2 regions of the Micromonospora sp. NPDC050276 genome follow, and region 2 is predicted to be linked to the other one. Evidence: predicted binding sites of a transcription regulator. Region 2 holds the regulator's gene; the other holds the start of a gene.
What was found. Region 2 encodes HrcA, which represses chaperone genes, less so after heat shock. Its sites were predicted from a motif close to GGTTNGCACNCTCNNNNNGAGNGTGCNAACC; they were not measured.
Positions count from the first base shown of each region.

Region 1 (4,127 bases), on a different contig from region 2:
TGGTGAGCAGCAGACCGGCGATCGAGGCGGCGTTGGTGACCGCGTTGCGGGTCACCTTCACCGGGTCGATGATGCCGGCCTTGACCAGGTCGACGTACTCGCCCTTGGCGGCGTCGAGGCCGTTGCCCCACTCCAGGTCGGCGACCTTCTGGGTCACGACGTAGCCGTCGTGACCGGCGTTCTGGGCGATCCAGCGCAGCGGCTCGACGAGCGCCTTGCGGACGACCGAGACGCCGACCTTCTCGTCACCGGTGAAACCCAGGTCGTCGTCGAGCACCGAGAGGACCTGCACCAGGGCGGCGCCGCCGCCGGGCACGGTGCCCTCCTCGACCGCAGCCTTGGTCGCCGCGATGGCGTCCTCGATGCGGTGCTTGCGCTCCTTCATCTCGACCTCGGTGGCCGCGCCAGCCTTGATGACGGCGATGCCACCGGAGAGCTTCGCCAGCCGCTCGGCCAGCTTCTCCCGGTCCCAGTCGGAGTCGGAGGCCTCGATCTCCTTGCGGATCTGGGCGACCCGGTCGGCGACGTCGGCCTTCTGGCCACCGCCGTCGACGATCGTGGTGTTCTCCTTGTCGACCACGACGCGCCGAGCGGTGCCGAGCACCTCCAGGCCGACCTGGTCGAGCTTGTAGCCCAGCTCCGGGGCGACCAGCTCGGCGCCCGTGGAGATCGCGATGTCCTGGAGCATCGCCTTGCGCCGGTCACCGAAGCCCGGTGCCTTGACCGCGCAGACCTTGAGGGTCTTGCGCAGCGAGTTGACCACCAGGGTGGAGAGCGCCTGGCCGTCCACGTCCTCGGCGATGATCAGCAGGGGCTTGCTGTTCTGCAGGACCTTCTCCAGCAGTGGCAGCAGCTCCTCGATCGCCGAGATCTTCTGGGTGGTGACCAGGATGTACGCGTCCTCAAGGACGGACTCCTGACCCTCCAGGTCGGTGACGAAGTTCGGCGAGATGAAGCCCTTGTCGAACTGGAGACCCTCGGTCACGTCCAGCTCGGTGGTGAGCATCGAGCCCTCCTCGACGGTGATGACACCGTCGCGGCCGACCCGCTCCATCGCCTCGGCGATCAGATCGCCGATGGTGGAGTCCTGTGCCGAGATCGTCGCCACGTTCGCGATCGACTCCTGGCTGGTGACCTCGGCGGCCCGGCCGAGCAGCGCCTCGGAGACCTTGACGGCCGCCGCGTCGATGCCCCGCTTGAGGCCGGCCGGGTTGGTCCCGGCGGTCACGTTGCGCAGACCCTCACGGACCATGGCCTGGGCCAGCACGGTCGCGGTGGTGGTCCCGTCGCCGGCGACGTCGTTGGTCTTGGTCGCCACCTCCTTGACCAGCTGCGCGCCAAGGTTCTCGTACGGGTTGGTGAGCTCGATCTCCTTGGCGATGGTCACACCATCGTTGGTGATCGTCGGCGCACCGAATTTCTTGTCCAGGACGACGTTGCGCCCGCGCGGTCCGAGGGTGACCTTGACCGCGTCCGCGAGGGCGTTGACACCGTGCTCCAGCAGGTGTCGGGCGTCGTCCGAGAAGCTCAGGATCTTCGCCATTAATGTCCCTTCGAAGCGCCATTGCCCCGGCCCGGCGAGCCGGACCGGGGCAGTGGCACTGATCGGTTGCTTACTTCTCGATGACCGCGAGGACGTCGCGGGCGGAGAGCACCAGGTACTCCTCGCCGGCGTACTTGACCTCGGTGCCGCCGTACTTCGAGTAGAGGACGGTGTCGCCGACCTGAACGTCAACCGGAACCCGGTTGCCGTTGTCGTCGACGCGCCCCGGGCCCACAGCGAGGACGGTGCCCTCCTGCGGCTTCTCCTTGGCGGTGTCGGGGATCACGATGCCCGACGCCGTGGTGGTCTCAGCCTCGTTCGCCTGGACCACGATGCGGTCCTCGAGCGGCTTGATCGCAACCTTGGTCGCGGTAGTCACGGGCATACCCTCCTGGGGTACTGGTTTCGTTGCTGGCCAGCGGGGCTGACCAGCGTCAATCTGCCTCATGCCACCGGGCGGGGCCGTCGTCGCGGGTGCCGGTCCGCCTGGCGTGCGCAACCGGGTCGCGAGACCCGGAAGCTGGCACCCTCAGGGTGAGAGTGCTAATCGCAGGTTATTCCGTGGCTAGCACTCCGTCAAGGAGAGTGCCAGCGCGTCGCGCCCCGCCAGGCAGGATTTCCGGGTCGGCCGGGACAATGACCGGGTGGATCTCGATCAGCTGGCGGCGCTGCGTACCCCCGAGGGGTCGGCCGCGCTCACGGCGGCGGCCGGGCTGGCCGGCGGTGATCCACTGGCCGCGGCGTCGGCGCTGCGCGCGGCCGGGGTGCCACCGACGTTGGCCGCGGCGGCCCTCACGCAGGCCGAGCTGCGCCACCGGGCGGTGGGCAAGTTCGGCGCGGCCGCCGCCGGGATGTTCCTCACCCGCCCCGGCCTGGAGCAGGCCACCCGCCGGGTGGTCGCCGACCGGCGGGCCGCCCGGCTGTCCGCCGCCGGTGTGCGCACCCTGGCCGACCTCGGGTGCGGGCTCGGGGCCGACGCGCTGGCCGCCGCCCGCGCCGGCATCCGGGTGTACGGGGTGGAGGCCGACCCGGTGACCGCCGCGATGGCCGCCGCCAACGCCGAGGCCGCCGGGCTGGCCGAGCTGTTCACGGTCGAGTGCGGCGACGCGACCGCGTTCGACGTGTCCCGGGTCGACGGGGTCTTCTGCGACCCGGCCCGTCGCACGACCGGCACCGGGCGGCGGATCTTCGACCCGCGCGCCTACTCGCCACCGTGGGACTTCGTCACCGGGCTGGCCGAGCGGGTGCCGCACACGGTGGTGAAGGTGGCCCCCGGCCTGGATCACGCGCTCATCCCGGCCGGCGCGGAGGCGGAGTGGGTCGGCGTGGACGGCGACCTGGTCGAGGCGGCGCTCTGGTGCGGCGCGCTGGCGGAGGTGCCCCGCCGGGCCAGCGTGTTCCGCACCGGGATCCACCAGCTCACCGGCTCGGGTGCCGCCGAAGCGCCGGTCGGGCCGCCGCGCCGCTACCTGTACGACCCGGACCCGGCGGTGGTCCGCGCGCACCTCGTCGCCGAACTGGCCACCGACCTGGACGCCACCCTGGGCGATCCGAGCATCGCCTACCTCTACGCCGACCAGCCGATCCGCAGCCCGTTCGCGCGCTGCCTGGAGATCACCGACGTGCTGCCGTTCTCGCTCAAGCGGCTGCGGGCGCTGCTGCGCGATCGTCGGGTGGGCCGGGTGGAGATCCTCAAGCGGGGTTCGGCGCTCACCCCGGAGCAGCTCCGGCGGGATCTGCGGTTGAGCGGCGACGCGGCGGCGAGCCTGGTGCTCACCCGCGTCGACGGTGCACCGACCGTGCTGATCGGCCGGCCGGCCGACTAGCGCCGCTGCAGCCGGCCGGCCGACTAGCGCCGCTGCGGCCGGCCGGTCGACTGACGTCGCCCCGACCTGCCGGTGGACTAGCCTCGTCGCTGTGGCGGGACAGGGCACGCCGGCAACGGCACTGTTGGTCAAGCGCGGGATCGCGCATCGCACCCATCCGTACCGGGTGGCGCCGGACGCCCCGAACTACGGCGCGTTGGTGGCGGTGGCGCTCGGCGTGGCACCGGAGCGCGTGTTCAAGTCGCTGGTGACCGAGGTCGACGGCGCACTCACCGTGGCGGTCGTTCCGGTCACCGGCGAGCTGGACCTCAAGGCGCTCGCGGCGGCGGTCGGCGGCAAGCGGGCCACGCTGGCCGACCGGGCGGTCGCCGAACGGGCCACCGGTTACGTCCGCGGTGGGATCAGCCCGCTCGGGCAGCGTCGGCGGTTGCCCACGGTGCTGGACGAATCCGCGCTGGATCTCCCGACGATCTACGTCTCGGCTGGTCGGCGCGGCCTGCAACTCGAACTGGCCGCGGCGGATCTGGTGGCGCTGACCGACGCCCGCACCGCGCCGTTGCAGGCCCGCTGACGACCGTCGTTACGTTCACTCCCCCGTGGGATACCCGGGGAGTAACAGTCGCGTTGCTGAATTGTTATCGCCCCCAACAAACTTGGCACCTGCGCGGTCTTGTGGAGCCAGTGTGACGCGAAATACGTTGCCGGACACAACAAAAACACCACCTCCCCCACCCCCGAAAGGACCCTGCACATGCGTA
Region 1 covers NZ_JBITJA010000009.1:100,262-104,388, forward strand. The annotation lists gene groL (chaperonin GroEL) at 1-1,543, opposite strand, end outside; gene groES (co-chaperone GroES) at 1,614-1,928, opposite strand; gene ACIBF8_RS21150 (methyltransferase domain-containing protein) at 2,188-3,369, shown strand; gene ybaK (Cys-tRNA(Pro) deacylase) at 3,461-3,940, shown strand; gene ACIBF8_RS21160 (sugar ABC transporter substrate-binding protein) at 4,121-4,127, shown strand, end outside.
Region 1: groES (co-chaperone GroES) is a predicted target of HrcA. The motif match lies at 2,062-2,092, and genes of this name have one in related genera.

Region 2 (4,127 bases):
CTGCTGCCCTGAGCAGGACCGCTGCCCCCGGGCGAGGGCAGCGGTGCTCCGGACCGGCCGGGAGAGCGGCCGGCCCGGGTCACTTGATGAAGTTCGCCGTCATCGGATAGCGGTACGGGGTGCCCTCGTTGGCCTTCATGCCGGCGATGATCCCGAACAGGATCTGGATCACCACGACGGCGATGCTGGGCAGGAAGAGCAGGCACCAGCTCACGAAGAGCAGCACGAACGCGATGATCGACCAGAGGATCTGGAAGTTCAGGGCGGCCAGGGCGTGCGCCCGGACGGTCGGCGACTGCTGGCCGCGGGCCAGGTAGGCGATGAGCGGGGCGACGAAGCCCAGCGGACCGAAGCTGACCAGCGCGCCGACGGCGCCGCCGAAGTGCGCGACCAGCGCCCAGGTCTTGTCCTCGTTGTTGGCGTAGCCGCCGCCGGGGCCGCCGTACGCCCCACCGGTCGGGTAGCCGCCGGCCGGGGGATAGCCCCCGGGCGGGGGATAGCCGCCTGCCGGAGGGTAGCCGCCTGACGGCGGTTGGTCACCGGTGGGCGGCGGATAGCCACCGGGCGGGGGATAGCCGGCCGGGCCGGGTGCCCCGGACAGTGGTGCGGTGGGCGGCTCGGCCGACGGGGATGGGCCCGGCGAGGTCGGCTCCGGCGGGTAGTTGCCGGGGTCACCCGAGCCGGGAGGGCGAGGAGGTTCAGTCATGGATGTCACGGTAGGGGCCGGTGGCAACGCCGCACCAGAGCGATACCGCCCGGCGATGCGGGCCGATCGGCCCAGCGGGGTGGCGCGGGCCGCACCGACGGGTGGCCGTTGATCATCGCGTCGGCGGGCCCGCCGACGTAGACTGGCACTCGTTACAGTCGAGTGCCAGGACGGTCTGGTCGGCCTACGGTGCCGGCGGCCGACGTGCGACAGGAGGTGCGGAGGATGGGTCTCGACGACCGGAAACTCGCCGTGCTCCGCGCCATCGTCGAGGACTACGTCTCCACCCAGGAGCCGGTCGGCAGCAAGGCGCTGGTCGAGCGGCACCAGCTCGGGGTCTCCCCGGCCACGGTCCGCAACGACATGGCCGTGCTGGAGGAGGAAGGCTACATCCGGCAGCCGCACACCAGCGCCGGCCGGGTGCCCACCGATCGCGGCTACCGCCTCTTCGTCGACCGGTTGTCCCGGGTCAAGCCGCTCAGCCCGGCCGAGCGCCGCGCCATCGAGCGCTTCCTGGTCGGCGCGGTCGACCTCGACGACGTGGTGCACCGCACGGTCCGGCTGCTCGCGCAGCTGACCCGGCAGGTCGCGGTCGTGCAGTACCCGAGCCTGGCCCGCTCCTCGGTGCGTCACCTGGAGCTGGTGCCGATCTCCACCACCCGGCTGATGCTCGTTATGATCGCCGACACCGGGCGGGTGGAGCAGCGGCTCGTGGAGCTGCCCGGGCCGGTGTCCGCCGACAACGTCACCGACCTGCGCCGACTGATCAACGAGAAGCTCGCCAACGCCCGATTGTCCGAGACGCCACCGCTGGTGCAGGCGCTGGTCGAGGAGGCGCCGCCCGAGCTGCGTCCGACCATGACCACGCTCGCCACCGTCCTGCTGGAGACGCTTGTCGAGCGGCACGAGGAGCGAATCGCCCTCGCCGGCACCGCGAACCTCACCCGGGGCGGCCTGCTCGACTTCCAAGGCTCGCTACGGCCGATCCTCGAGGCGCTGGAGGAGGAGGTCGTGCTGCTCAAGCTCATCGGTGAGACCGAGCCGAGCACGACCCGGGTGCTGATCGGCGACGAGAACGAGTTCGACAACCTGCGCGCCGCCTCGGTGGTCAGCACCGGCTACGGCCCGGGCGCCACCATCGTGGGCGGCCTGGGGGTGCTGGGGCCGACCCGGATGGACTACCCCGGCAACATCGCCACGGTGCGCGCCGTGGCACGCTACGTGGGCGAGTTGCTGGCCCAGAACTGATTGGTCAGGGCCGATGCGGCCGGCTGCGGCCGCCGACCGGCGCAACGCGAGACGAACATGAGGACACGGAACGCAGTGGCCAGGGACTACTACGGCATTCTCGGTGTGAGCCGGGAAGCCTCCGATGACGAGATCAAGCGCGCCTACCGCAAGCTGGCGCGCCAGTTCCACCCGGACGTCAATCCGGACCCGGAGGCTCAGGAGAAGTTCAAGGACATCAACGCCGCGTACGAGGTCCTCTCGGACGACCGGAAGCGGCAGATCGTCGACCTGGGTGGCGACCCGCTCGCCCCGGGTGGCGGTGGCGCCGGCGGGCCGGGGGGTCCCGGCGGGGCCGGGCCGTTCGTCGGCTTCCAGGACATCATGGACGCGTTCTTCGGCGGAGCGGGCGGTGGCGCCCGTGGCCCACGTCCGCGTACCCGGCCGGGCGCCGACGCGATCCTGCGTCTCGAGCTCGACCTGCACGAGACGGCGTTCGGCGTCGAGGCGCCGATCACGGTCGACACTGCGGTGCTCTGCACCACCTGCTCCGGTGCCGGCACGGCCGCCGGCACGCACCTGGCCACCTGCGAGGCGTGCGGCGGTCGGGGCGAGGTGCAGTCGGTGCAGCGCACCTTCCTCGGCCAGGTGGTCTCCGCCCGGCCGTGCACGGTGTGCCAGGGCTACGGCACCACCATCCCGCACCCCTGCCCCACCTGCGCCGGCGACGGCCGGGTGCGTACCCGCCGCTCGCTGACCGTCAAGATCCCAGCCGGCGTCGAGGACGGCATGCGGATCCGGCTGGCCCAGCAGGGTGAGGTCGGCCCGGGTGGCGGCACCGCCGGCGACCTCTACGTGGAGATCCACGAGCGCCCGCACGACGTGTACTCCCGCAAGGGCGACGACCTGCACTGCCGGGTCACCGTGCCGATGACGGCGGCGGCGCTGGGCACCCGCCTCACCATCAAGACGCTGGACAGCGAGGAGACGGTCGACGTCAAGGCCGGCACCCAGCCGGCCAGCACGCTGCGGCTGCGCGCCCGGGGTGTGCCGCACCTGCGCGGCACCGGCCGTGGCGACCTCTACGTGCACCTGGACGTGCGCACGCCGACCAAGCTCGACCCGGACCAGGAGAAGATGCTGCGCGACTTCGCCAAGACCCGCGGTGAGGAGGTCGCCGAGCTGTCCAAGCAGGGCGGCTTCTTCTCCCGGATGCGCGACGCGTTCAACGGGCACGCCTGAGGTGTCCGCGCCGCTGTTCCTGGTCGAGGCGCTGCCCACCGGCGACGCGCTGACCCTGGACGGCCCGGAGGGGCACCACGCCGCCACCGTGCAGCGGTTGCGCGTCGGCGAGGAGCTGCTGCTCGCCGACGGCCGGGGCGGCACGGCCGCCGCCGTGGTCACCGCCGTCGGCCGGGGCAGCCTGGAGGTCAGCATCACCTCCCGGGGGTACGCGGACGCGCCCGTACCCCGGATCGTCACCGTGCAGGGCATCGCCAAGGGTGATCGGGGCGAGTTGGCCGTGCAGGCGATGACCGAGGTCGGGGTGGACGAGATCGTGCCCTGGGCGGCATCGCGTTCGGTGACCCAGTGGCGCGGCGACCGGGGCGTACGGGCCCGGGAGAAGTGGGTGGCCACCGCCCGGGAGGCGGCCAAGCAGGCCCGCCGGCCGTGGCTGCCGGTGGTGGCCGGCGCGCCGGACGAGTCCACCGCCACGGTGGCCCGCCGGATCGCCGGTGCCGCCGCCGCCTTCGTGCTGCACGAGGAGGCGCAGGAGCGGCTGACCACCGCCGAGCTGCCGTCCGTTGGGGAGATCGTCCTGGTGGTCGGCCCGGAGGGTGGCATCGCCCCGGCCGAGCTGACCGCCTTCCAGGAGGCCGGTGGTCGACCCGTACGCCTCGGGCCGGCCGTGCTGCGCACCTCCACCGCCGGGGTGGCGGCCCTCGCGGTGCTCGCCACCCGACTGGGCCGCTGGTAGCGCGGCAACGCGCATCCTCAGCGAGATCTTGGAAGGAATGCGCCCCGGGAAGGGCCTTTTTCTTCCAAGATCTTGTCGGAACGGGCGGTCAGCTGCGTAGGTAGGAGGCGCCGTTGAGGTCGACGATCGTACCGGAGGCCCACTCGGCCTGCGGCGAGGCCAGCCAGTGCACGGCGGCGGCGATCTCCTCCGGTTTGCCCACCCGGTCGAACGGGC
Region 2 covers NZ_JBITJA010000021.1:11,181-15,307, reverse strand. The annotation lists gene hemW (radical SAM family heme chaperone HemW) at 1-12, shown strand, start outside; gene ACIBF8_RS29500 (DUF4870 domain-containing protein) at 80-706, opposite strand; gene hrcA (heat-inducible transcriptional repressor HrcA) at 932-1,954, shown strand; gene dnaJ (molecular chaperone DnaJ) at 2,030-3,175, shown strand; gene ACIBF8_RS29485 (16S rRNA (uracil(1498)-N(3))-methyltransferase) at 3,177-3,911, shown strand; gene ACIBF8_RS29480 (SDR family NAD(P)-dependent oxidoreductase) at 4,000-4,127, opposite strand, start outside.